Regions from separate parts of the Mesobacillus sp. QJM3NY_10 genome, predicted to be linked through region 2. Evidence: riboswitches for the same ligand, from Rfam matches in the RefSeq annotation. Region 2 holds a riboswitch; the other holds the start of a gene.

The links. A riboswitch is a leader RNA that binds a small molecule or an ion and turns the genes downstream of it on or off. The one in region 2 is predicted to bind lysine.
Region 1: linked by a shared signal. The riboswitch ahead of AC0VX7_RS03710 (amidohydrolase) and the one ahead of AC0VX7_RS20730 (Na+/H+ antiporter NhaC family protein) in region 2 are both predicted to bind lysine.

What each region holds. Positions count from the first base shown of each region.
Region 1 covers NZ_CM149675.1:730,944-738,499, reverse strand. The annotation lists gene AC0VX7_RS03715 (methyl-accepting chemotaxis protein) at 67-1,791, opposite strand; gene AC0VX7_RS03710 (amidohydrolase) at 1,939-3,537, opposite strand; lysine riboswitch at 3,693-3,869, opposite strand; gene AC0VX7_RS03705 (nuclease-related domain-containing protein) at 3,978-4,883, shown strand; gene AC0VX7_RS03700 (helix-turn-helix transcriptional regulator) at 5,663-5,914, shown strand; partial or broken gene AC0VX7_RS03695 (GntT/GntP/DsdX family permease) at 5,945-6,067, shown strand; gene AC0VX7_RS03690 (hypothetical protein) at 6,114-6,308, opposite strand; gene AC0VX7_RS03685 (VOC family protein) at 6,449-6,871, shown strand; gene AC0VX7_RS03680 (beta-propeller domain-containing protein) at 6,920-7,556, opposite strand, start outside.
Region 2 covers NZ_CM149675.1:4,089,385-4,096,940, forward strand. The annotation lists gene AC0VX7_RS20705 (YhcN/YlaJ family sporulation lipoprotein) at 1-211, shown strand, start outside; gene lipA (lipoyl synthase) at 338-1,252, opposite strand; gene AC0VX7_RS20715 (M23 family metallopeptidase) at 1,687-2,628, shown strand; gene AC0VX7_RS20720 (methionine/alanine import family NSS transporter small subunit) at 2,877-2,978, opposite strand; gene AC0VX7_RS20725 (sodium-dependent transporter) at 2,978-4,489, opposite strand; gene AC0VX7_RS20730 (Na+/H+ antiporter NhaC family protein) at 4,739-6,325, opposite strand; lysine riboswitch at 6,467-6,650, opposite strand; gene yunB (sporulation protein YunB) at 6,717-7,487, opposite strand.

The DNA of each region.
Region 1 (7,556 bases), 1.4 Mb from region 2:
GGGCACCAATCCACCATTAAAAAAAGAAGCATAAGAACGCTCATCGTCCTCATGCTTCTCCCTAATTTAAATTTTAAACTTCGCGACCATCTCTCTCAGGTTCTCCGCCAGACTTGCTAGTGAAGCTGATGAAGAGGACACCTCTTCCATTGATGCCAGCTGTTCCTCCGTTGCGGATGCGATTTCTGCAGTGCTTGCTACGGAATCACGGGCGATTTTGGTCACCTCTTCGATTGAGGCATTTACCTGCTGGACACTTGCCGACATTTCCTCAGATATCGCGGATACCTCTTGGATTTCCTCGCTGACATTTTCGATCGATTTTAGAATTTCCTCAAAGGTACGGCCCGTCTCCTCAACTAAAGACGAACCTTCAGAAATCTCAAACGTTCCTTTATTCATCATTTCCACAACCTGATGAGTTTCTTTTTGAATAACCTCAATCAAGCCGGAAATCTGGCTCGCAGATTGTCTCGATAACTCAGCCAGTTTCCTGACTTCATCAGCAACAACTGCAAAGCCCTTTCCATGCTCACCGGCCCTTGCCGCTTCGATGGCTGCGTTCAGCGCCAACAAGTTCGTCTGGTCAGCGATGCCTGTGATGACTTCGATGATTTTGCCGATTTCCGCTGATTTCCGATCCAGGTCTTTGATAACCCCATTGGTTTCGCTTGTCGTATTATTGATCGACTTCATTTTTTCAATGACTTTTTCCAGAGATTCCTGGCCGACCTGTGCTTGTTTTGCCGTTTCAGCCGCAGACTCGGCAACGGTAGAGGTCGTTTCGGCCACTCGCTGGATCCCGCCTGACATCTCGCCTACCGCTTTCGCACTTTCTTCTGTATTTTTGCTCTGGACCTCGGCACCGCCAGCAACCTCCTGGATGGCTGTTGCTACCTGGTTTGTAGCAGAGTTGGTCTGTTCCGCACTTGCCATCATTTCTTCAGCCGATGCCGCAACCTGCTCCGATGTACTGCTTACCTTGAAAATCAGTTCCCTTAAATTGGTCGTCATCTCGTTAAAAGCCGCGGCCAACTCGCCGATTTCATCTTTATTCTTCACATTCAATTTTTCAACAGCCAGGTTCCCTTGCGCCACTTGCTTTGCTGCTTGCGATACCAGCTGAACCGGCTTGGAAATCATTCGGCTTATTTGCAGCGCAATGACGATTCCCAACACAAACGCCGCTGCACTGAGCACAATGATGAGCAAGGCTACTTTCTTAACATCACCAGATAACGTTTCACCCGTTAATTCCAGAGCGTCTTGCTGGTACTCAATCGCGTCCTCAGCAGCAGAATTCAGGCTGAAGATAAGCGGATTTCCTTTTTCCTGCATCAATAACCTGACCTTGACCATTTGTTCATCTCTTATTAAAAGAAAAGCCTCTGAAGCCACCTCATAATATTGCGCCTCAGCTGCAACAAGGTTTTCTCCTACCTTTTTTCCCTCAGCTGATTCTTCTGAGCTTAAATATTTCTTAGAGCTTTTATCAAAATCTTCTACCGCACCTTCAAATTCAATCAGGCTTTCTCCATCACCATTAGCCATATACTTTTGGAGTGCCAGTTGCTCCCTCATGATGGCATCCTTCATCTCAACAATCAGATTCAGCTTTTCCATCCGTTCATCAATGGATGACGAATACTGGCTGTTCATCTTGTTAAACTGAAAGTTCGTGATGATTGCCACGAGCGCCAACAAAGTTAAAACCGAGAAAAAGCCGGTCAATAGTTTAGCACGAACACTGAATCTCATCTGTGGTTTTGTGAACCTTTTTTTGAATTTCATTTTCCGCTCTCCTGTCCAGCAATAGATTAAATTACCACTCTTACCTACTATTTCGGTTCAAATTCAGAAAATTTTAGGACTTTAGCCATAAAAATAAAAAGGACGGTTCTTTCTTCCGAATGGAAGTTAAGAACCGTCTCCATATTTCTAATTGAGCCTGCGATATTTGATTTCTCCGCCAATGATCGTCATTTCAATTTCCATCGATAAAAGTTCATCTGCATCTGTCATTTCAAATGGATTTTTGGAATAAACGGTCAGATCTGCTAATTTTCCCCGTGCAATAGTGCCTTTCACCGTCTCTTCGTTTGTTGGATAAGCTCCTAGTTCGGTGAAGAGTCGGAAAGCATCGACCATCGACAGCTTCTGCTCCGGCACGTAGCCAGCGTGAGTTTCCCCCGGCTTTTTCCTTGTTACTGCCGCATGGATTCCCAAAATCGGATCGACTGGTTCAACCGGAGAATCAGAGCCTCCGGCACATATGACACCTGCTTCCATCAAGGTTTTCCATGCGTAAGAAAGCTTGATTCGTTCTACGCCGAGACGCTCCTGAACCCATGGGAAGTCACTTGCGATAAAGCGCGGTTGGATATCGGCAATTCTGCTTGGCGACTTTAGTCTAGGGATCAATTCCTCTCGTAAAACCTGCGCATGGATTAGCCGGTCTCGATAAGCCACTGCCTGGAACTTGTCCAGCACGTCGAGAACATTCTCCAGTGCCTGGTCGCCAATTGTATGGACTGCAATCGGCATGTCCAGTTCCCGTGCACCTTTCACGATTTCATATAAATGCTCCTGGTCATACATCGCATCACCATACTGACCTGGCGCATCGCTATATGGTTCTGACAACAGCGCGGTTCTCCGGCCAAATGCTCCATCGGCAAAAATTTTCACCGCACCGATTTGCAGGGTATCATTGCCATAACCAGTGTACATTCCAGCTTCTTTTAGGTTTGGTAAAAACTCATGGTTGATTAGGAGATTGCTGCGCAAACCGAGCTGCTCTCCATTTAAAAGTTCATTGAATAGGTCCCACGTTTTTTCAAGTCCGCCAAGATAGAGTGGATCATTCGTATGCACGCTCGTCAGCCCTTTACTCATGGCAAAATGCATCGTCTGTCTCATCGCTTTTTTCCAGTCGTCGTACGAGCGTTCAGGAATGTGCTGTCTGACCAGATTCGCCGCTGACTCGAGGAACAGTCCCGTCGGCTGCTTGGTGATTTCATCGAGTACGATTGTGCCGCCCTCCGGAACCGATATCGACTGATGATAGCCGCTCACTTCGAGCGCCTTGCTGTTGACGAGGGTCGCATGCAGGCACGTCCTTGTTAAAAATAACGGGTTGGCTGGCGCCACATAATCCAGCTCTGCTATCGTCGGAATCCCTCCGTCGGTAAAAAGATTCTCATCCCAGCTGCTGCCGACAATCCATTCGCCCGGCTCAAGCTGGCTGGCTTTTTCCTGAATTTTTGCCAGCATCTCATGTTTGGTCGTGATTCCGACAAAATCGAGATTGATAAAACTATCCGCCATGATGGACAGGTGAAGATGGCTGTCAATCAAGCCTGGCGTAACTGTCTTCCCTTCCAGGTCAATGGTTTGTGCCTTGCTGCCCCATTGCAGCACCATATCCGCGGTAGTTCCCATATCGATAAAACGGCCATTTTCGATGACCACAGCCTGTACAATTGGATTGCGTGAATTGAATGTATAGATCGTTCCATTTTTATAGATGGTTCTCAAGAAGATTCTCCCCTTTGGATAGATAAAAATTGTGAATGCCTGGGGAGTGCGTTAGGAGTTTGATAGAAGGGGATAATGGAAAGGCTTTTGTCTGCAAAAAAGCAATGACAGAAAATAACCTATCATTGCTTTTACAATATACGTTATCCTCCATTTCGATCAGTAGTTCTCCATGCACAAACCCCGCATGACAGTCTGCTCCTTGTTCAGAAAGCATCCCAGCAGTAATCAGTTTGACCCTGATTACGCTTCGGCAAACAACCCTTTCAGCCACCATCAACGATGTCATACTCCGATGGACTACTTTTGTTATTCGCTCCTCTACCTCACCGACCTGATAAGATCATATGAAATTAGCTTAATAGTATCATAAATGTCCAAGAATGTTCACTGATTTTTATTTGACAGTCTTTTAAAATGAAAAAGAAAGGAAGTGGAATATGATAGTAAAAGAAAGAACCAAACCGGAAGAATTAGAGATATTGGAAGCTTTGAATCGCAGAATGGAACTGGAAGAGAAAGATGCCCAAAACCTGAGAACGCTTGAAAAAGGGTATGAAGGTGAAGTGCAGTTTGACAAATGGTTTACGAATTACCGAGTTGAGAGTCTCATTATCAACGACCTGCTCCTCGAAGTGAGTGGCACCCTTTTTCAAATCGATTCTCTCGTGATTACACAGGACCGCCTACACCTTTTTGAAGTAAAAAACCTTGAAGGGGACTATTATCTGGATGGTGACAAATTTAAAACAGTCGCAGGGTTAGAAACCAAAAACCCCCTACACCAACTAAATAGAGCAGAAACACTCCTGAAACAACTGCTGAAGAGCCTGGGATTTTACACCCCACTTGAACCTCACCTCGTGTTCATCAACCCTGAATTTGCCCTACTGCAAGCACCATTAAAATCACCCATTATTTTGCCAAACCAACTCAACCGCTTTATGAATAAAATGAACAGAACCTCATCAAAATTAACGAGCAAGCATACCAAGCTGGCCGAGGCTCTATTGTCATTGCATATTACGAAATCACCATATAGCAGAGTACCAGGTTATGATTTTGGTATGTTGAGGAAAGGGGTTATTTGTGGAGAGTGCGGGGAGTTTTTGGAGGTTTTCGAGCGAAAGCGGATTATATGCAATCATTGTGACTCCAGGGAACCGGTTGATTCTATGGTGCTACGCACTGTTAAAAGCTTTCAATTACTCTTCCCGGATCGGAGAGTAACCACATCAGCAATTTTTGAATGGACATATGGGATTCTGCCCAAGAAAGCCATAAGAAGAGTCTTAAAGAAAAACCTCTTAGTCAAAGGAGAGTGGATTTCAACTCATTATGAGTAAAATACAAAGCCCGGAAGAAGTATCGCCTTCTTCCGGGCTTTTATGTGACCTTTAACTCCACGATTGCTTCCCTAAGGGCACATTATCTCCTTTTATGTGACCTTTAACTCCACGATTGCTTCCCTAAGGGCACATTATCCCCTTTTATGTGACCTTTAACTTCACGATTGCTTCCCTAAGGGCACATTATCTTCTTTTATGTGACCTTTAACCCCACAATCTCTTCCCTAAGGGCACATTAACTCCTTTTATGTGACCTTTAACCCCACGATTGCTTCCCTAAGGGCACATTAACTCCTTTTATGTGACCTTTAACCCCACGATTGCTTTCCTAAGGGCACATTATCTCCTTTTATGTGACCTTTAACTCCAAGATTGCTTCTCTAAGGGAACATTATGTCCTTTTATGTGACCTTTAACCCCACGATTGCTTCCCTAAGGGCACATTCCCTTTATTTATGTGATCGTAATCTTTTATCCCTATTTTAATTTAACCCTTTTACTTTTTGAAAGAGTTTACTTTTCATCCGAAAAATGGCTTGCTGATTCTATTACTTTTTCAATATCATCTCTTATTTTTTCTTTTTCTAGGAGATGCTATGATAGTTCTTAGAATGCATCAGTGGGAACAAAATAAGAAGGTACACGATTCCTTATAAATTCTTGCTGGATTCACAGCATGCAAAAAGTGAATAAAAAGTAAATAATATATATAAAATCAGCTAAAACATAAAATGGTAGTGTGACGATTTTTATTCAGCTAGCACTATGCGAAAAATATGAGAAAAGGGGATAACTCCATGAACATTACTCATGAGTTAGGAAAAACCATTAAAAGACTGCGAGCCGAACAACAATTGACACAAGAGGACCTGGCTTTATACAGCGGTATAAGTTTACAATCTATCAGCGATATAGAAAGCGCTAAGTATGATCTAACACTCGATGATCTTTTTAGAATTGCAGTGGCTTTAGGAATGAAACCAACAGAACTTGTAATAGAAGTTGAAAAAGCAATGAACCTCCGTTAGGTTTAGTCCAAAAGAATTTCATAATAGAAATGGATGTTCAAAGAATACTTTGGTCTTAGCATGAAAGAAACATTCGCAACATGGACACTGCTTGAAACGATTATTTCAGTAGCAGGATTAGGATTTATTTTGTTGCTTTGCCTGTTTGTATAAACGAAAAGGTCAGCCCGATTATGAAGGGCTGACCTTTTTTAAACTCCTAAACAAACCACCTAATATAAACCCCAACGGCAATGAATGATAACAAAATAACCACCACATAAATCATTGTCAGGTTCGTCGTGTTTTTTTTCGTGGCTTTGCTATATTCCTCGTCTCCCTTGCCGGACAATAACAATGTTGCCAGCAGTGCTCCAATGAGAATAATGATGACTAAAACAAGACCAAGGGTCATGTAAACACCTCTTAATTTAATATCATCTTAATTATAACAAACTACATCGAAAGTCTGAGAAATTCTCATTCCTATCTCCGACCTCAAATGTGTTTTTTTACAATATTATAAAACTAAAGTATTGAAGCGAGGTGCTGAAGATGAAGAAATCTTGGTCTGAAAAAATGCCTGCTGTCCAATTCAGGATTGCACGGCCAACGGATCAGTTGGAAAAGGTCGTTGAATTTTATCGTGATGGTGTAGGGCTTGAAGTAGTAGGTTCATTTGAAAAACATGATGGCTATGACGGGGTGATGCTTGGCCTGCCTGATTTGAGCTATCACCTTGAGTTTACCCAGCATGAAAATGGCAGTCCCTGTCCCGCGCCCACAGAAGACAATCTATTAGTCTTCTACATTCCTGACAAGGAAGCGCTAGACGCAATCGCTGGGCGGCTGCATGATATGGGCTATCCGGAAGTCGAGCCGGAAAATCCGTATTGGAAAAATGCCGGTGTGACGATTGCCGATCCCGATGGTTGGAGAATCGTGCTGCAGAATACTGAAGGGCTCGGCAGTAACTAAAACGAAAAGGCACCTCTGCGGGGCTCAAGTGCAGAAGTGCCTTCTTTTTTAAAACTCCAACTCCCCAACCTTTTCATAACTGCCCATTTTATGACTTGTAATTTTTTCGGCGGACAGGGCGTACATTGTGTCTCCGATATAGAGCAGGCGCTGAATTTGGTGCTCCCATTCTTCGTAATACGGCATGTCACCGTTGATATGGGTTATTTTTGAATTAAGGTGGATACCAGTTTCAGGGTCAATATCGTAAACATAAGCCCCCTGATATTCAAAGATTTGTTCGTATTCATTCTTCTCACTGTTTCGGTAAACTGAAATCGGGAAGGCAAAGATGTCTTTGTCTTTATTGAACAGCAAAGCTTTATGGTCATGGTTCAATGGTGAGTAAGTGCCGCGACCCCCAATGATCTCAGTGAATTTCTCTTTCGGATTGGACATGTCGCTCACATCGAACAAGGAGATTTTAACTCCATCTGTCAGGATACGCGGCTGCGAGGCTCCTTTTTCAGCGACAATTTTCGTATCCTGGCCGAAGCCGATGATATGGTTTTCATCATATGGGTGCAGATAATTGCTGAAGCCTGGGATTTTCAATTCGCCGAGCACCTTAGGATTGGCTGGGTCGCTTGCATCGAACACAAACAGCGGATCTGTTTCTTTAAAAGTAACCATATAGATTCGGTCA
Region 2 (7,556 bases):
CCTGCGCAATGAGGTCGAGAACTTTGCCTCACTCGATACAGATAGCCGCGATGTAGACGAATTGGTCGATGGCGTCGTCAAACAAATGCTTAAGTCTCCTCAAGGCCGTGACATGACCTCTGGTGAAAATGCCAATGGTGAAGCAGAAGGCGAATTGAATGAAGAAACGGATAAAGATGATATCTCTAGACAGATGCAACAAGGAAAATAATGAAAAGAGTTCAGCATTTGATATATGCTGAACTCTTTTTTTAGGTTTCAAAAAACTTATCTTTTTGTAAAAAATATTAGTGTATAGCTCCAGCGCCTAACCCCTCAAGTCGCTTGCGCTTTTCAATTACGCCTGCTTAGCTTCCTGCTCTGCAAGCTGCTGCCTATGTTTTGCAGCTGAATTAACCTGCTCATCCGCATGATACGATGAACGAACAAGTGGGCCTGCTTCGCAATGGCTAAAGCCTTTTTCAATCGCGATTTCCCTTAGCTCGGCAAATTCGTCAGGATGATAGTATTTTTGAACCTCAAGATGCTTTTTGGAAGGCTGCAGGTATTGACCAAGGGTAAGAATGTCCACATTGTTGGCACGCAAATCATCCATCGCTTGTATTAACTCTTCCTTCGTTTCACCCAGGCCTACCATGATGCTGGATTTCGTCGGGATATCTGGCTGCATTTCTTTAGCGCGGCGCAAGAACTCAAGTGAACGCTCATAAGTTGCACGTGCACGGATTCTTGGCGTCAAGCTTCTAACCGTTTCGATGTTGTGGTTCAGGATATCTGGACGTGCATCCATAAGTGTTTTCAGGTTTTCCTCAACTCCGCCCATATCTGAAGGCAATACTTCAATTGAAGTAAATGGGTTTTTCTTGCGGATGGCTCTTACCGTCTCGGCAAAAACAGCTGCTCCCCCATCCTTCAGGTCATCGCGGGCAACGGCAGTTACTACGACATGCTTAAGGTTCATAAGTGTAACTGAATCCGCCACTCTTTCTGGCTCCTGCCAGTCAAGCTCAGTTGGAAGGCCAGTTTTTACAGCACAAAAACGGCATGCACGCGTACATACATCCCCAAGGATCATGAAGGTCGCGGTCCTTCTAACTGCCCAGCACTCGTGGATGTTCGGGCATTTTGCTTCTTCACATACAGTATGTAGGTTTTTCTCGCGCATCATCTTTTTTAAGCCTGTATAGTTTTCATTCGTATTTAACTTTATTTTCAGCCAATCAGGCTTTCTCTGTACCTCTTTTTTGCTCATTATTTTCACTCCATTCCTGCTGCATTACATCAAGAACACCATGTAAAAATCAAGGCCAGTATACAGCTTCTGATGTCACTTTAACACAATGAAAAACTATCGACAAGTACGATAAACTTGCGATTACCATTATTTGATATTTATGAAAAATCCCCATCATCGCAAACTATAACAAGAAAAGCGGAGGCGCCGTGGTCAACCCCGACCAGCGCTGGAGGGCTGACCGGTGAAGTCGTTCTTTGACTTCACTGGGCGGACCGAAGCGTCTCGAGGGGTTAGGCGCTGGAGCTAGACATAGAAAAGCACAAGCGCTAGCTTTTTCCAAAAAGAAGCGCTGACGCTGGAAATTAAACGAGCTAGATCATGAAGGGAGGATTACGGTGAAATTCCTTAAAGCAGTTATCGTTCTTTTTTTACTATCCCCTTGCCTGTTCATGGATAAAGCAACCGCAGCTGAGCAGGGGCAAGAAGATGTTTATAAAAAAAGGATGGAACTCTATACCAAAGTAGAAGCTGTTACCCAGATCCCCTGGTATTATATTGCCGCGGTGGACCAATATGAGCGGAATGTCCGCCAGGCAAGAAAAGATTTGCCCAAGGCAGAAGGAGTTGCCGGGGTTTATTTCAAACCGGAAGAATGGGCCGGGCTCTTGAACCCTAATCTTGAAGATAATAATCCCGTTTCCATTCAATTTTTCAATGGAATTGGTTTCGACGGGAACGGTGATGGCAAAGCAAGTTTAAAGGATGATGAAGATGTACTCCAGGCTTTTGCACAATACTTGCTTTCATATGGAACCGATCATGAGAACTTGAAAATTGGGCTGTGGAACTATTATAAGCGCGATAAAACTGTTGGGATCATCATTGGCAAAGCGATGATTTACAAGCACTATGGGCGTTTAGACCTTGATACTCATGTCTTTCCTATGCCACTAAGGAGCAACCATAGTTACAACAATACATGGGGCGACGCCCGGGGCTGGGGCGGCAGAAGGATTCATGAAGGAACAGATATTTTTGCTGGCTATGGTGTCCCTGTACGCGCGACAGGATATGGAATCGTTGAAATGAAGGGCTGGAACAAGTATGGCGGATGGCGTGTCGGAATTCGAGATATCAATAATACTTACCATTATTTCGCCCATTTGAGCGGCTTCGCGAAAGACCTTAAGGTTGGGCAGATTGTCGAGCCAGGAACTGTGATCGGCGGTGTCGGCAGCTCGGGGTATGGGCCTCCAGGAACAAGCGGTAAATTCCCTCCCCATCTGCATTATGGCATGTACAAGGATAATGGGTATACCGAATGGTCATTTGATCCATATCCACATCTGAAAATGTGGGCCAGGCAAGAAAGAGCAAGGCTGAAGAAATAAATAAGAAAAGCGCAAGCGCCTTGTTCAGCCCCGACAAGCGCTGCCCGCCCTTAACGCCACGTCCTGTGGCTGGCGGGTCTAGCACATCGTGTGCCTCGGAGGGCCGACCAGTGAAGTCGCTATTTGACTTCATTGGGCGGACCGAAGCGACTCGAGGGGCTAGGCGCTGAAGCTAGACAATTCTCGAAGTGGAAATTTATACTTTCTGGCATACAAAAAGGCCAACCATTCCGGTTGGCCTTCACATTTTATGAACGGGCTTTCCTTACTGCGTGTATGACACTCGCTGCAAGTCCTCCCCAGATAATTACCATACCTACAACCATCATTACTAATGCACTAAGATCCATTATTTTGAAACCCCCTTGTCTTGTGGAATTTCGTATAGCGCTTTATCCCATTTCTTCGCTTTAGCGAAAACAAATCCAGCAACGATCGCACCGATTGCCACTAGCCATCCAGAGTAAACGTTAAACATCACTGGGTAGCCGCCGTAGCTTGTTTTAATATCTGTCATGATATTCATAACCATCATGATACCCAAAACGATTGGAGTGATATATTTCAAAGAAATGACCCACCAGCTTCCAAGGCGAATATCTGAGATGGCATCAGCATGGCTGCGGAGGTTGTTCAGTTCCTTCGCTACCCAAACGATAAAGACAACTTCTACTAGCCCTGCAAGAGCAACACCATAGTTATTGATGAAAGCATCCGCTGAGTCAAGGAAGTTCAAACCACCCTGAGTTGCAAACAGGACAGAAATCAAAGCTGATAGACCGCCGCCGATTGCAACAGCTTTTGTACGGGAAACATTGAATTTATCCTGCACACCTGCAACATAAGTCTCAACGATTGAAATTAGTGAAGACAGTCCCGCCAGTGTCAAACTGACAAAGAACAATACTCCGAATGCTGCGCTGAAGGCAGGCAATTCATTAATGATCTGCGGGAATACCGCAAATGCAAGGATGACACCTTTGCTTACTACTTCGTCAATTGGAGCACCTTGCTGCATTGCCATGAAGCCCAATGCTGCAAATACCCCGATACCAGCCAGCAACTCAAAGGAAGAGTTAGCAAATGCTGTAATGAATGCATTGTTTGTAATATCAGATTTCTTAGGAAGATAACTTGAGTAAGTGATCATGATGGCAAAAGCAATGGATAAACTGAAGAAAATCTGTCCATAAGCCGCCACCCATACTTTACCATTCAGGATTTGGCTCCAGTCTGGCTTGAAGAATGCATTGACACCATCAATCGCTCCATCAAGAGTCAATGCGCGAACAACGATTACAAAGAATAAAATAACAAGTGCCGGAATAAAAATCTTGTTCGCAACTTCAATACCTTTCTTGACTCCCTTGAACAAAATACCAAGAGTGATGACCCAAACAATGACCAATGGAAGGAATACACCTGGTACGATACTTCCAACTTGACCAGCGTCAACTACCTTTAAATAATCACCTACAAGGAATGATAGCGGGTCATCTCCCCACTGCTTGCTTAGTGAAAAATAAGCGTAAGACATTGCCCATGCAATGATTACTGCATAATAAGTCGAAATGACAAAGGATACGGCAAGCTGCCACCAGCCAATCCACTCAGCACCTTTACGCATTTTAAAGTAACTTAATGGTGCAGACCCGCGGTACTTATGACCGATCGTGAATTCCAAAATCAAAATTGGAATACCTGCTGTCAAGAGTGCGAATAGGTATGGGAAGAAGAATGCTCCTCCGCCATTCTCATATGCTACTCCCGGGAAGCGCCAAATATTTCCCAACCCGACTGCCGATCCTACTGCGGCAAGAATGAATCCTGCCCTCGTTCCCCACTGTGGACGATTTTCCATTTTTAATCCCCCTCGCCTTCTAATCACCTGGAAAATGTTGATAATTAGAAAGTTTTATATTTTCAGATTATTTAGTCTAGGAATAGTATAGCTAGTTTTTAATTGCTTGTCAAAATATTATTTTGGTCATAATAAAATTTTTCCTAAAAAATTTTCCCAACTATACCAATACTCCCTATTAATTAGGATTCTATTCCTACTTTTTTCAAAATATGAAAAAAGCTGTCTGAAAGTCAGACAGCCTTAACATTATTCTGCAAGATTTTCTTTTAACACTTCTTCCTGGGTTGTCTTGCTTCCAAAAATGAAAGCAAAGGCAACAAGCAAGATTGCCACAGCCGCAAGTGCTCCTAAAGTGCTGCCAGTGAAACCAATGATCAGGAATCCGACAGATGCTATCGCAGCGGAAATCAAAGCGTATGGCAGCTGGGTCATGACATGGTCTAAGTGGTGTGAGCCAGCTCCTGTTGATGAAAGGATCGTAGTATCGGATATTGGTGAGCAGTGGTCACCAAAAACCGCGCCCGCCAATACTGCTGCTAATGCTGGCAGCATAAGGTTGATATCAGCTGCAGCAGCGATGTCCCCGGCAATTGGAAGCAGGATGCCGAATGATCCCCATGAAGTTCCTGTTGAGAAAGCCATGATTCCAGCTACGAGGAATAGCAGGAACGGCAGGAATGAGATATTAATATTAGAGCTTTCAACAATACCAGCAAGATACTTGCCAGTTTCAAGTCTTCCAATCAAATCAACAATGACCCATGCGAAGAACAGGATATAAATAGCCGGGAGCATTGACTTAATGCCCTCAACAATTCCTTTGCCAAAAACATTGGCATTGACGCCTTTTAACACTACTGCCTGCCTTACAAACAGAATCAGTGCAACAGCTAGTCCAAGCAATCCGCCAGTAACAAGAGACTTCGTTACATCTGTGTTTTCGAAAATCGCTAAGATGGTAACATTGCCTTCCACAGCGCTTGCTCCAGTCCAAAGCATCATGCCTACAGTTCCAGCGACAAGGGCTACAATCGGCCATACAAGGTCTCCAACTGTCCCTTTTGTGCTTGTAGGAAGGTCATCCTTCAGTTCGCCCGGTACAGGCTTGTCCTGTGGAACGACGATTCCTTCCGTGATCGCACGTTCTTCATGCTTTTTCATAGGTCCAATTTCGATATTTCTTAGAGCTACGATAAAGACCATCGCTAACGCTGCAAGTGCGTAAAAGTTCATTGGCGCCATTTGCATGAACGCTGAAAATGCCGTATATTCGCTAACTCCATGAGCAGCGAGGATGGTACCAATCAACGCAATAATGTAAGCACCCCAGCTCGAAATTGGGGAAATGACACAGACAGGTGCAGAAGTAGAGTCGATCAAGTAAGCAAGCTTTGCACGAGAAACCTTTTGTCGGTCTGTGATCGGGCGTGTAATTTGACCGACTGCCAAAGCATTGAAATAATCATCAATGAAAATAATAACGCCTAAAAATGCGCCGACAAGCTGTGCTCCGACTCTTGTTTTCACACGCTTCATCGCCCATTCGCCAAACGCACGGCTTCCGCCTGAAATGGAAATGAACGCTGTGATTGTACCCAATAATAATAGAAATAGGATGATGTACAGGCTATACGTGTTCAGTTCGCCATCTGCGACAACAATCCCCTTGATCGCGTCCCACATAATTGCAAATGTTTCTGCGATATTAAATTCAGCGAGCAAAAAAGCCGCTGCGATGATGCCTGTCCCCAAAGACAATAGCACTCGCCTTGTGATCACTACCATTAAGATTGCCACTAATGGCGGCAGCAATGAAAAAATTGTGTTCTCCATTCTTTCTTTCTCCTCCTTGTTTTTGACAGGGGGAAACTTTTACATGAAAAGAGTTGTAGCTACTTTTTAAAAATAAATAAAAAAGGGCAACGATAGAGAACATTCTATCGCTGCCCTTAATAAGCAACTAGTGTCTCCATCACGATCTGTAGCTCCCCATTATGGATATACCTCCATAATGACAGTGATACTCTTGTTCAAAGTATCCCCAGCAATAAAAAATGTGACTCACTGATTATTGCTTCGGCAAAATTCCCTTTTAGCTGTGATCAACGTTGTCATCCTCACACAGCTTACTCTTGAATCCTGCGCCTCTACCCCATCGGAATGATGTGGTTTATTATTCAATTGATTTTATAATATAACAATATCGCTAACTTGACAACTGTTTTTATTGCCCAGGCGTACCTGGAACCTGAATAGCAGGTGGTACGACACCCCCGCCGCCATTATAAAATTGCGGTACTTTTCCAGGGTAGTAGAAGCTGCCAATCGGAATATTTTCCTGCACAGTGGCTATTTTAGTCGCAAACGGTATAATAATTTGGACGTTGACCTTGACTCTTACTGAAACATTGATTAACGTATTGTTGATTCCGTGCTCCTCGGTATCCCAGACCACATCTGAGGTCACATCCCCGATTGCATTGAATTTCACAGGAACTCTCGGGCCCATATTACCAAGAAGTGCATTATTGGTGGCCTGGCCCAATGGAACGTAATATATGATTCCTGCTTCCCTGTCCTCTTCATCGGTGACAAGCTCGACATCTGTCAGCATCTCGAGTGAAGTGAGATGCCCTCTTTCTGCTTCCTTCAGGTTCATTTGCACAATGTTAGTCGTTTCAGCTTTTACCCTGTTGATGATTTCGGTATTGAATTTCACTACAGTAGTCGTTCCGCCATCCACCGGAACAAATTCAATTACTTTATCAATATCCATCCCATTGGCAATCTTCTTATTGATCGCCTTATTGATTACAAGCGTGGCAATTTTTCTTGTCTGGGATTCCGCGTATTTCATCAATGTGGGCTCGAGCCCTTTATCTATGACCCACAATCCTGCTGCTGTTGAAAAGGAAAAAAAGACGAATGTCAGCAGGAATACATACCTGAAAGGCAAGGGCCCTTTTCGAGGCAGCCGCCGGCCGAATTTTGCCAAAACAAATCCCCCCTCTAAAGCTATATGTATGCTTCAAAGGGGGGAACTAGCCTAAAAAGTATTTAAAGT